Sediminitomix flava: one gene and its partner. The protein of the gene in region 2 interacts with the protein of the main gene of each other region in a pairwise test. Links are inferred from orthologs where the notes say so. Each region holds a gene or a part of one and is shown on either strand. Other genes may lie near its edges. The genes, in order: gyrA and gyrB.

Region 1 (6,906 bases), on a different replicon or contig from region 2:
ATTGGTCTAATCCCAGGTGCCGGAGATTTTGCTTCCTATCTCATTTCAGTGATTTACACTCACAAAGTATTAAAGAAGCACGGCCTACATAAAGCTTATTTTACCAAGATGCTCACCAATCTCACGGTTGACTTTATCATCGGACTTGTTCCTGCCATCGGAGACTTGATCGATTTCCTATACAAAGCCAATCGTAGAAATGTAGATCTGCTGAAAAAAGAACAAAAAGAAAATTAATAACGTCTATTTCTCAAACTTTTTAACCAATGAAAGTTGATAAAAATCTACTAAAAAAAATATTCTCCATTGGAGTATTAATCGGGATTGTACTCGGTATAATTATCTATATCGAAAAAATTGCTCAACCCGAATCAAAAATTTATCTCGTTACCTTTTCACCGATATTATTCATTTTGATAAAGAATATTTTCTCATCACCCAAAGAAGAATTCAGACTTTAAAATGAAAATATCATGCGTGAAATTAAAATTCTTAAACTCTCTACCGAACTAGAGAAGTTACATCTCATCAAAAAATAAAGACAGAACTACACATTCGCAGTTCTGTCTTTATTGTATAAAAAGAAATTTAAATCAAAAGGCTTAGATTTCTACTTGCCCTTTAAAAACTTCTTGTGCAGGACCAATCAAATAAAGATCTTCAAAAGCACCTTCTTTTTCAGTAAAAGATACTTCCAATTCTCCTCCCATTACTTTTACAGGCACTGGAGATTTCATTCCTTGTAAAGCCGCAGAAATAACCGAAGCTGTCACTCCCGTACCACAAGAGAATGTTTCATCCTCAACTCCTCGTTCATAAGTTCGGACAAACAAACGATTCGTATCTGTCTTTTCTACAAAGTTTACGTTTGTTCCTACTTTCTTGAATCTATCGTTGTAACGAATACTTTTTCCTAGTTCATAAACATCAAGGTCTGCTACTTCCTCAGAAAATTGTACATAATGCGGAGAACCTGTATCCATAAAGAAATAATCGTCTCCTTGTTCAATATCTAAAGGCGGGTTCATTTTCAAATGAACTTTCCCTTCTTCATCCAAATGTGCATGATGTAAACCATCTGCTGCCCAAAAAGTAGTAGATTCTTGGAATGCGCCTAATGTATGTGCAAATTTCACGGTACATCTTCCTCCATTTCCACACATACTCCCTACTTTTCCGTCTGCATTGAAATAAATCATTTCAAAGTCATACTCAGGATGACTTCTCAATAAAATCAAGCCATCTGCTCCAATTCCAAATCGACGATCACACAAACGAGCGTTTAGAGTAACATTTTCAATATCCCACTTTTCTTCACGATCATCGATCATGATAAAATCATTTCCCGTTCCTTGATATTTTACAAAATTTATGGTCATAGTTGGCTCTTTTTAAGAATATGCTTGCTTTTATTAGTTTTAGACTCACATTAAAGAATTAAAGTTCTGAATTATTTACATTTGTCTGATAATTTCAGCACTAAAACCTCTTACAAAAATAATATTTCTTGTTGCACTCTCACCAAGAAAAAGGGGATTAAAAATTTAAGGTTTACTTTTTGCTAAAGTATATTGCGAACTTAAAACAGGGCAATTTTAGAACGATTATACATGAAAAGATTCTTTTTTCTTTTCTTCCTTCTTTTTATCACACTTGGGCTACAAGCACAACATGCTTTATGGACGGTAGGTGGGTCTCTTCATAACGAAGGGCTCAGACTAACAAGTAAGGCTGATGATTTGAGATTGAAAAACAAAGCATGGGGCGCAGGTATTTACACGACCTTCTTAGTGATGGACGGGATTACGGTTACCCCATCATTTCGATATAGTTTTAATTCTACAGCTTCATTCCATATCAATTCACCCAATTCTTTCGAAGATTTTTTACCACCAGACAACCTGTTTTATAACAACCCTTTTGCTGAAGTGAAAGGTTACGCCGTAGGTATTGAAGGTAACTTTTATATTCTAAAGTTTTTCGAAAACCGATTTATCGAACAAGTACGTGAGAATTTTTTCACAGGTTTTGGTCTTTCTTGGCACTCTGTCACACTAAATCACGGAATTCCAGAGCTACCTCCTACAGGTCCTCCTGTGGGTGAGTTTCCAAATTTTCAGACCTCAACATCTTCAGCCGCAGGGCTTGGCATCAACCTCTCAGCTGGTTATCATTTTTATGTTACAGATAGAGTTAGTATAAGTCCTATCCTTAGGTTTGAATACTTACCTAGTAAAACCTTTGACGGACTAGGCGATGCTTTGAATAGTCAAAATCCGAGCTCTACCGAAAAAATGTCGGGCATAAATCCTGCATTTGAAATAAGAGTAGGCTATGCCATCAAACAACGTCTTCCACTCTGTCCAATCAAAAGTTGTAAAGTACAACAAGAACACCGTCATGCGATACTTGGGGGAGCCCGTCTGAGAGGAAATCCGTATAACCTAAGACAAAATCAGAAGTACGGAGACATACACAGAGGTCAAGTAAAACAGAGCAAAGACAAGCTTTCAAAAGCTGAAAAAAGAGAGCGCAGAAAAACTAAAAAAATGCAAAAGAAAAATCAGCAGAGAAAACGTCGTTTAATTATCGTTGGAGGTTGATTTTTAGTAGTAAAATTTCATTGAAATTTTGTATCTTGCCGTTCAACTTTTTGCGTAAGAGTTTGAACCAATTTTCTTACTCATAACGGTAGTTTCTTACCAACAAGTTTGAGTAGTTGATTTAAATAACTAATCTGAAAATATAGATGGCAGAAGGCGAAAATATTATCCCGATTAATATCGAGGATGAAATGAGAGGTGCCTACATCGATTATTCGATGTCGGTAATTGTCTCAAGAGCACTTCCTGATGTTCGAGATGGATTGAAGCCTGTTCACCGCCGTGTGTTATACGGTATGGCTGAATTGGGCTTAAGCTACAACAGACCTTATAAAAAGTCTGCCAGAATCGTAGGTGAGGTTTTGGGTAAATATCACCCACACGGAGATTCTTCGGTATATGACACTATGGTTCGTTTGGCACAACCTTGGTCACTACGTTACCAATTGGTAGACGGACAAGGTAACTTCGGGTCGATTGATGGTGATTCTCCTGCAGCCATGCGTTATACTGAGGCGCGTTTGAAGGAAATTGCTGGTGAAATGCTTGCTGACTTGAAAAAAGACACAGTAGATTTCACCCCTAACTTTGATGATTCCTTAAAAGAACCAAGTGTATTACCTGCGAAAATCCCTAACCTTTTGGTGAACGGAGCTTCGGGTATTGCTGTGGGTATGGCTACAAATATGCCTCCTCACAACTTGACAGAAGTGGCAGCGGGTATCAATGCATATATTGACAATAACGATATTACGACCAAGGAACTTGCAGAATTTGTAAAAGGTCCTGACTTCCCAACAGGAGGTATCGTATATGGTTATGACGGTGTTCGTAATTACTTGGAAACGGGTCGTGGAAGAGTAGTTATGAGAGCTGTAGCTGGCTTTGAAACTACGAAAACAGGAAGAGAGCAAATCGTAGTTACTGAAATTCCTTACATGGTCAACAAAGCGTCTATGATTGAAAAGACAGCTCAGTTGGTCAACGAAAAGAAAATCGAAGGGATTTCAAATATCCGTGACGAATCTGACCGTCGTGGTATTCGTATTGTTTATGAATTAAAGAAAGATTCAGTACCAGAAGTGGTATTGAACATGCTTTACAAACATACACAGCTTCAGTCTACATTTAGTGTAAATAACATCGCATTGGTAAAAGGACGTCCGATGACACTAAATATCAAAGACTTGATTTCTGAGTACGTGAAACACCGTCACGAAGTGGTGGTACGTCGTACACAGTTCGAGTTGGATGAGGCAGAACGCAGACTTCACATCTTAGAAGGTTACCTTATCGCTCTAGACAACCTAGACGATGTAATCGCTTTGATCAGAGGATCAAAAGATGGTGATGTCGCTCGCCAAGGCTTGATGAATGATTTCGATCTTTCAGAATTACAAGCCAAAGCAATTCTTGACATGCGTCTACAACGCTTGACAGGACTTGAAAGAGATAAAATCTTAAACGAGCATAAAGAAGTTCTTGAACTTGTTGAGCAATTGAAAGCTATTTTGGCTAGTGAGGAATTACGTATGAACATCATTCGTGAGGAATTGCAAGAAGTTGTTGACAAGTACGGAGACGAAAGACGCTCGAAAATTGAATACAACGCAGACGATCTTGAAATCGAAGACTTGATTGCCGATGAAGAAATGGTAATTACTATTTCTAAAGAAGGCTACATCAAGCGTACGCCATTGAAAGAATTCCGTCAGCAAAACCGTGGTGGAGTAGGTTCTAGAGGTGCTAAATCTAAAACCGATGATCATACTGAACATATGTTCGTAGCTACCAACCACAACTTCCTACTTATCTTTACCAACACAGGTAAAGTATACTGGCTAAAAGTATTTAAAGTACCAGAAGGATCGAAAACTGCAAAAGGTAGACCTTTACAGAACTTGATTCAAATCTCTAGTGAGGAAGAAGTACAAGCAGTAGTTAACGTCAAAAACTTGAAAGATGAAGACTACATCAACAACCATCACTTGATCTTCGTAACAGAGCAAGGTCTAGTGAAGAAAACATTGCTTGAAGCTTATTCTCGTCCGAGACAAAATGGTATTGCAGCCATCAACATCAATGAAGGAGACAAACTTCTAGATGTACAAATGACTACAGGAAGCAGTGAAGTCATCGTTGCTGTTCGTTCGGGTAGAGCTATCCGCTTCAACGAAAGTGCAGTAAGATCTATGGGACGTAACTCTACAGGTGTTCGTGCTATTCGTCTTGACGATGGTGGAGATGACAAAGTAGTGGGTATGGCTTGTATCACTGATTCTGAAACAGAGTCTTTACTTGTAGTTTCGGAAAAAGGATACGGTAAACGTTCTCCAATTGCCGATTACCGTGAAACGAACCGTGGTGGTAAAGGTGTGAAAACACTTAATGTCACTGATAAAACAGGTAAGTTAATCAGTATCGACAACGTAACAGACTCAAATGATCTTATGATTATCACCAAGTCGGGTATTACTATCCGTATGGCGGTAGAAGGTTTGAGAGTTATGGGACGTGCTACTCAAGGTGTTAAATTGATCCGTTTGAACGGTGAAGATGAAATCTCTTCAATTGCTAAAATTGAGATCAGTGAAGAAATGCTAGAAGAAGCAGAAAACCTTGAAGGAGAAGTTTCTACTGAAAATGCAACAGAAACACCAGATAGTGAAGCATCTACAGACAACTCTACGGAAGAATCTGCAGAATAAGCACTATTAGAAATAAAATCTAAGCCTGTATTTCCATCGGAATACAGGCTTTTTTATTTTGTATCCCAATGACTTTTCGCCCATTCATAATTTTCATTTTCCTCATCCCTTTTGAGCTATACGCACAAGAGAAGTTTGACGTACTCAGAAAGCAGGCGCTTCATTTTGCCCAAATTGGAAAAATTGAAGAAGCATCTAAGCTCTATGACTCACTTCTTTACCTAGGAGGAGATCGTTATCTATTGGAAGAAGAAAAATACATGGCGGCAAATGTTTATTGGAGTAGCGGCTCCAAGTCTGAAATTGAAAATACAACCAAAGCCGTTTCTTTTCTGAGAAGTATAGACAATGATTCTTTAGCCTCTGATTTTTATAAAGAATTCGCTTCTATTCAGCTCGAAGAAATCTATGCATTTGCATACAGTCGAGCAGAATTTCATATCATCAACAAAAGGTACCGAAGAGGTTTAGAATGGCTAGAAATAGCTTGGGACATTGATCATAAAGACAAAAGGCTACGCCAGTTACTATTAGCCACAAGTCTTTTAGTAAATGATACAGAGCGTTTTAGCAGATACATGGAGTTACTTTACATTGATGGAGCAGGCTCGCCAGAAACTTATAACATTTGGCTAGAAATAGAATGGCGCTCGGGCAATCGAAACCTCGCAATTTCTCAACTCAAAACTCTCTTAAAAGCTTTTCCTGAGTCTGAAATTCTCATTTTACGCATGATTCAGTTTCAATTAAGATTGGATGAATTTGAGAAAGCACAGACCTATCTCAACCAACTTCCTTCAACTCCTGACAGGAAAAAATATAAAAAGCTATATCACGCGCTTATAGAAGAATACAGCAACCAAGAAGAAAGTGCATTAAAGTCTTATGCCCAAATCACGAAAGAATTTCCTAATTTTTTTGAAGGACATTACAATGAAGGGCATCTTCATTATATACTGGCTTTGGAACAAATTGATGATCTTAACAAAAAATTTAATAAGATTATCAAGCAAGAGAAAATTTCACGTCAAGACTTCCAAGTATTCAGAAAAGAAATCAACTATCACCTCACTCAAGCCTTAAAATCTTTTGATAAAGCACAGAAAATCCAACCTGAAAACCTAGAAATTCTACGTATCAGAAGCACAGTTTATCAGCTCCTCAACAAGGATAAAAAACAAAAAGAACTCGATTTATTGATCGAGTATGCTGAACTAGATTGAATTTTTTGTGATTTTTTATAAAAAATATGATAAATATCCTTGAAGCTTGAAGGATAACTACGGAATTTGGGGCTTTCTCAGAACAATTTTTCTGTTATTTTTGCAACAGGAAAGGAATAAGTTGTACTATATATATAAACAAACAGAATATTCAATGAAATTCGTGAAAAGATCAGTTGCAGTTCTTTTAACTGTAGCTGCCGCAAATGGTGCGTATGCACAAAGCGTAAGCAAAGCTGATGCAGCTCTAGTTGCAGGAGACCTAAACGAGGCTAAAACTCAAATTGAAGGAGCGATTGACAAAGAAATCGCGAAATTGCAAAAGAAAGGTAAGCCTGTAACAATCAAAGGAAAAACTCTTTTGGTAAAAGG
Region 2 (6,659 bases):
ATACATTTTCTAAGTTCAGGCATTTTCATACATAGGCGATAATACATCACTTTACTAAGAAAAGTCACTTTAAATAAGTACAATGCTTAATTGATTAACCTCTATCGTCTATTTTATACTTCCCTTTTTAACCCATTATTCACCCAATATCAATTATTTTGACTCCAAAAATTATACTTCAAGCCAAAACGCTATTCTTAAGCCTTTTATTCTTCATCTCATTACAGAATATTTCAGCTCAAGTGGGATGGGTTAATGAAATTCATTACGACAACAATGGTAGCGATAGTAACGAAAACATTGAAATAGCCGTACTTACAAGCTCTATTTCAGACTATAACCTTCTCAATCTACACCTAATAAATGGAGCAGATAATCAGATTTATGCTTCTGTAGACATAGGAGTCAATTATAGTTCAATCTCTACAAATGGAGCGTACACTATTCTGACTTGGGAAAAATCTGGTATCCAAAATGGTAGCCCCGATGGTGTATTGCTCACCTACAATGATATTCTTCTAGACTTTATCAGCTACGAAGGGAGTTTGAACAACATTTCTGTAGCGGGATTCACTGATATTTCATCTACTGATATAGGAGTCGAGGAATCCAATACAACTCCCTCCAATTACTCACTCCAAAGAACAGGGATTGGAACTGATGCCACATGGACCACTCCTTCAGCTGCTTCTTTAGGAACTGAAAATAGCGCAGTCGGGCAAAACCTTAATGCGACTCCTAGAATACAAGAGTACAGCCCAAATGAAACAGCTATTTATTACCAAGCTGAAACTGAAATCACACTCACATTCTACAATGAAGTAACACTTACGGATGGTTGGTTTGAGCTTCTAGGAAGTAGCCAAGGAACAATTCTATGTGAAGCTTCTACCTCTGATCAAAAAAGCTTTACACTCAGCCCTCAAGAAAGTTTTGATTATGGACAATCCATTACAGTAAACTTATATGCAAATAAAATTGCGAATGCTGATAACCCAACTCAGTTTATGGATGAGGATATTTCTTTTTCTTTTGATATCACTCCCAAAGTTCTTATCAATGAAATATTAGCCGATCCTCACAACTCTCTTTCCTTTGGAGATAGCAATATAGATGGCATTCGAGATGCTTATGATGATGAGTTTATCGAATTTGTTAACCCCACTCCTATTGATCTTGATATTTCTAATTGGACAGTTACAGATGCTGAACTTGAGAGGCATGTTTTTGAAGATGGAACCACCTTAAAGGCAGGAGAAGCAATTATTGTTTTTGGAGGGGGAAACCCAAATGCAAATTTTGGTTGTGCTCAATATGTAATTTCATCAAATGGCTTTTTAGGCTTGAACAATACCGGTGATATCATTAGTATCAAAGATGAAAATGGGAATTTAATTGATCAAGTCACTTACGGAAGTGATGCGAACTCAGATCAATCCATCACAAGACAAAGAGATGCACTCGGAAAGACTTTTTCAACACATTTATCCATTAGTGAAGACTACTTTTCTCCTGGCGTTCAAACGGATCTCACTCCTTTTGCAGATAATAATTGTCCATCTATTTCATTTACAGCTGATACTTTTGAAGTTACAGAATCGAACTCTGAGTTATTTGAAACTAACAATATCGTAAAAGTGAAAAGAGATGGAGACCTTTCTGGCGCTCTAACAATTGAAATACATGACTTAGAAAGCGGTGACGCCACTGGAGGAAATAATCCTGATTTAGGGATTGATTATGACAATAGCGAATTCCCAATAGAAATAATTTTCTCGAATGGTGAAGGAGGTGAAAAAGCAATCAATATCCCAATTCATGGAGATACTGAACTTGAAAGCAATGAAACCATCCATCTTTCAATTCAAATAAAAGAAGCTGAAACACTCCCATATATTTCTCCTGTTGAGACTGTATCACTCTCTATCATTGATGATGAAAATATCACACTTCCTATTCAATTGATTTCCTTTAAGGGAGAAATAGAGAACTACAATTTGTCTTTGAATTGGGCGACAGTCTCTGAAGTAAATATCAAATCCTTTGATATTGAGACTTCGGAAAACGGAATAAATTGGATGTCAATAGACAGAGTAAATGCAAATGGTTTTGAAGCTGCTATTCAAAAATACCAATGGAGAAAAAACGTATTTCCTAGTAACCCCAAATATGCTAGACTCAAGATTAAAGAATCCGATCATCAATATTCCTACACAGATATTCTTCCACTTACCAACACTCAAAAGGCTAATATTTTAGTTTACCCATCACAGATAGAAAGTGGCCAGCTCATTCATATTCAAAGTCCCTCTGTAGCACTTCAAGAAACTGAGATTTACAACTTATTTGGTCAACTCATTTACTACAGAAAATTTACTGAGAACATTTTTAAAATACATCTTGATATTCCTTTACAAAATGGCTTTTACCTTATTCATACTATCGATCAGCTTGGAAAAAGGCATATCCAAAAGATTATAGTAGAATAAAAAAACGGGATAACTCTAATGAGTTATCCCGTCAATATCTAATTAAATACGAAGTTGATTAAGCATCAACATTAGCGTATTTAGAGTTTTTCTCGATGAATTCACGACGAGGTCCTACTTCATCTCCCATTAGCATAGAGAACAAGTGATCAGCTTCTGCTGCTGACTCAATCTCTACTTTGTTTAGACGACGGAACTCAGGATCCATTGTCGTACTCCAAAGCTGCTCAGGGTTCATTTCTCCAAGACCTTTGTATCGTTGTACGTTTACTTTTCCTTCTTCTCCACCAAACTCTGCAATTGCATTGATACGATCTTCTTCAGTCCAGCAATAGCGTTCTTGCTTACCTTTCTTCACTAAATAGAAAGGAGGCTGAGCGATATATACATAACCTTTTTCGATCAACGACTTCATATAACGGAAGAAGAATGTCAAGATCAATGTACGAATGTGGCTACCATCCACATCGGCATCGGTCATGATTATGATCTTGTGGTAACGAAGTTTTTCAAGGTTTAAGGCTTTTTCATCCTCTTCTGTACCGAAAGATACACCAAGAGCAGTGATAATATTCTTGATTTCCTCGTTATCGTAAATTTTATGCTCTTGTGCTTTCTCAACATTCAAGATTTTACCCTTCAATGGCAAGATCGCTTGGAAGTTACGGTCACGACCTTGTTTTGCCGAACCACCCGCAGAGTCACCCTCCACTAGGTATACTTCACATTGAGCAGGGTCTTTTTCAGAACAGTCAGCCAATTTACCTGGCAAACTAGTCGTAGTTAAGACGTTTTTACGCTGAACCATTTCTCTCGCTTTACGAGCTGCATGACGTGCTTGCGCAGCCAAAACTACTTTAGAAATGATTTGCTTCGCTTCTTTTGGATGCTCTTCCAAGAACGTAGCAAGTGTCTCAGACATTGATGAATCTACAGCTCCTGTTGCTTCAGAGTTACCCAATTTTGTTTTTGTCTGACCTTCAAATTGCGGTTCTGGTACTTTCACAGAAACAATTGCTGTCAAACCTTCACGGAAGTCATCTCCAGAAATGTCCACTTTTGCTTTTTCAAGCATACCCGAACGATCTGCATAAGACTTCAACGTACGTGTCAAAGCTCTACGGAAACCAGAAACGTGTGTACCACCTTCATAAGTGTTGATGTTGTTTACATATGAGTAAACATGCTCAGAGTATGAGTCATTGTACAACATCGCAACTTGAACTTGGATACCAGATTTCTCACCTTCCATATAGATTGGCTCAGGAATCAGTTTGTGACGAGTAGAGTCCAAATAAGCTACAAACTCTCTCAAACCACCTTCAGAGTAGAATTCATCCGAAATTGGATTTCCTTCTTCATCCATTTCACGAAGGTCTTTCAACTTGATTCTGATACCTGCATTCAAGTATGCCAACTCACGAAGACGTGTTGCTACAGTTTCGTAGTTGTATACACTTGCCGTGAAAATATCAGTATCAGGCCAGAAATGAACCGTTGTACCGTGAATATCAGTGTCACCGATTACCTTAGCAGGATATTGCGGTTTACCGATTTTATATTCTTGTTGCCAAAGTTCACCATTACGGTGTACTGTAACTTTCAAATCTTTAGATAAGGCATTCACACAAGATACACCCACACCGTGCAAACCACCTGATACTTTATAAGTATCTTTATCGAATTTACCCCCTGCGTGAAGTACCGTCAAAACGACCTCCAAAGCAGATCTTTTTTCTTTAGGGTGCATATCTGTAGGGATACCACGACCGTCATCTGTTACGGAAATCGAGTTATCCTCATGAATTGTCACTTCAATGTTCTTACAGTAACCTGCAAGAGCTTCGTCAATAGAGTTATCGACAACCTCCCAAATCAGATGGTGTAAACCTTTAACTCCAACATCACCAATATACATGGCTGGACGCTTTCGAACTGCTTCAAGACCTTCCAGTACCTGAATATTGCCTGCTGAATATTCTTTATTCTCTGCCATAGGATTATTTCAAATAAATACGGCTAAAGGTACAATTTTAACTGCATATTTTCAAGCTATAAACCGCCTTTAAACGACTCAAATCATTGCATTTTTCATTTCATAGCACAAGTTCTGAGAATACAGCTCAAAAATGTGCTAATAGTACTTTTCCTTTAACTTAATTCTCTTCTGAAATTCGGTATTAAAACAAAAAAACGGCTAATCTTTGGTAGGAGATTAGCCGTTTCATTTATAAATGGAAATAATGATTACTCATTATCTCTTCTTTTTTCTGCACGAATCTGATTGAGGTCTATTTCCTCGTCTTCGTCTTCCAAATAGAAATCTTCTACTACCTCAAAAATTGGTGTAAACCTCATTTGTTGCCTTCTTACTTCAAAAGTATAAAGCAAACAAGGAAGAAGAACTAAGTTGGTCAACATGGCAATCAGCAGTGTAATAGAAGTCAAAAGACCTAAAGCTACTGTACCACCAAAATCAGATGCTGTGAAAATCACGAAACCAAAGAACAGTACAATAGAAGTATAGAACATACTCGTACCTGTTTCTCTGATACTGATATGAATTGCATTTATAGGATTGTATCGGTGCATTACCAATTCTTGTCTGTATTTCGCCAAGAAGTGAATAGAGTCATCTACAGATATACCAAATGCAATACTAAATACAAGTGCAGTACTTGGCTTTAAAGGGATATCAAGATAGCCCATAATCCCTGCCGTAATCAAGAGCGGAATCATATTAGGAATCAAAGAAATCAAGATCATTCTCAAATTCCCAAAAAGAAGTCCCATGATTATCGCAATCAAGAAGAATGCTAAGAACATACTGTTCTTCAAATTCTCAATCAAGAAATCATTACCCTTGATAAATACTCTTGTCGTACCTGTAATAGCGGCACTCAAACGAGAATCCTCAGTAATTTCATCAAGCCCAGGCCTAATTTTCGTATCAATCAATGAATCCATCTTGATAGAACCAATATCAGCCATACGCATTGATATTCTCAAATAACGTCCTGTTGAATCTACAAAGTTTTTAGACAGGTCAGAACCGCCATTTTCACCAGAATTCTTGAAGTATTTATTGATTGTTGCTAACTCCATTTTTGAAGGCAATCGATAATCTATCGTATCTCCTCCGTTATAAGCTTGATTGGCTGCTTTTAAGAAAGTAGCCATAGAAATAGCAGGTGAAACCTCGTCAATAGAAGATACAAAATCACTTATCTCCTCTATTTTTTCAAAAGTACCTTTTCTTCTATACCCTTTCTTACTGCCTGTATCTACTATAATTTCTAATGGCATTACACCACTAAAATTATCTTCAAAAAATGCCAAATCTTGTCTTACACTAAAACCTTCTGGAAGGTCATCTACCATGTAAGAATTAGATTTCACTTTCATCAGTCCTACAATACTTGCGATTACAATCACAAAAGTGGTAGCGTATACCCAAGTCCTTTTGGTTGTTACTACTTGGTCAATACCATTGATTAACTTACCAGTAGGTGTAAATTCTAAGTGCTTTAGCTGCTTTGTCGTTGGGTCTGGCAAATATGAAAGCACTGCAGGAATGTAAGTCACACTGATCACGAAAGTAGCGAAGATGTTAATCCCTGCTACAATACCGAACTCCATCATTCCTTGAATACCTGTGAAGATCAATACCATAAAACCAATAGCCGTTGTTGTATTGGTAATTAGCGTTACAAAACCGATTTTCTTAATCATTCTTGTAATCGCCTTGATCTTATTCTGATGGTGACTGTATTCTTGATGGAATTTATTGATCAGATAAATACTGTTTGGTATACCTATGACCACCAATATTGGTGGTAGCAATCCTGTCAGAATCGTAATTTTATAGCCTATGAGCCCTAATGTTCCTGTCACCCAAACGATCAGAATACCGATCATCATTAGTGCCACGATCACAGGTGTAAATGATCGGAAGAATAGGAACATTACTAGTACAGTAACACCGATTGAGATACCCAAGAAAAGGCTCATCTCTTTCTTCACCTTCGTAGATGTGATATAGCGGATAAAAGGCAATCCCGACCTGCGAATGTGTAATCCTGTTTCTTCTTCAAAACGATCACATTCCTGAAAAATCTCATCCATCATCGGGAATCGTTTTTCAGAGTTCAGGTAGTCACTCTCAAAAGC

The links.
Region 1: the proteins of gyrB (region 2) and gyrA interact in binary tests that used the Escherichia coli proteins (3 or more experiments, as listed by UniProt). The link is inferred for Sediminitomix flava from one-to-one orthologs.

The regions. Positions count from the first base shown.
Region 1 is NZ_QGDO01000002.1:1,180,456-1,187,361, forward strand. Bases 2,415-5,530 are described here. They hold gyrA (DNA gyrase subunit A), read left to right. Parts: upstream 2,415-2,749; coding sequence 2,750-5,311; downstream 5,312-5,530. Other genes in these bases: BC781_RS11905 (hypothetical protein), read left to right, coding at 2,415-2,603; BC781_RS11915 (tetratricopeptide repeat protein), read left to right, coding at 5,380-5,530. Outside these bases: BC781_RS11890 (DUF4112 domain-containing protein), read left to right, coding at 1-237; dapF (diaminopimelate epimerase), read right to left, coding at 603-1,379; more of BC781_RS11905, read left to right, coding at 1,611-2,414; more of BC781_RS11915, read left to right, coding at 5,531-6,534; BC781_RS11920 (tetratricopeptide repeat protein), read left to right, coding at 6,689-6,906. UniProt on the Escherichia coli protein: A type II topoisomerase that negatively supercoils closed circular double-stranded (ds) DNA in an ATP-dependent manner to maintain chromosomes in an underwound state.
Region 2 is NZ_QGDO01000001.1:1,009,822-1,016,480, forward strand. Bases 2,017-4,885 are described here. They hold gyrB (DNA topoisomerase (ATP-hydrolyzing) subunit B), read right to left. Parts: upstream 4,486-4,885; coding sequence 2,548-4,485; downstream 2,017-2,547. Other genes in these bases: BC781_RS03850 (lamin tail domain-containing protein), read left to right, coding at 2,017-2,489; BC781_RS03860 (efflux RND transporter permease subunit), read right to left, coding at 4,737-4,885. Also shown: more of BC781_RS03850, read left to right, coding at 159-2,016; more of BC781_RS03860, read right to left, coding at 4,886-6,659. UniProt on the Escherichia coli protein: DNA gyrase negatively supercoils closed circular double-stranded DNA in an ATP-dependent manner to maintain chromosomes in an underwound state.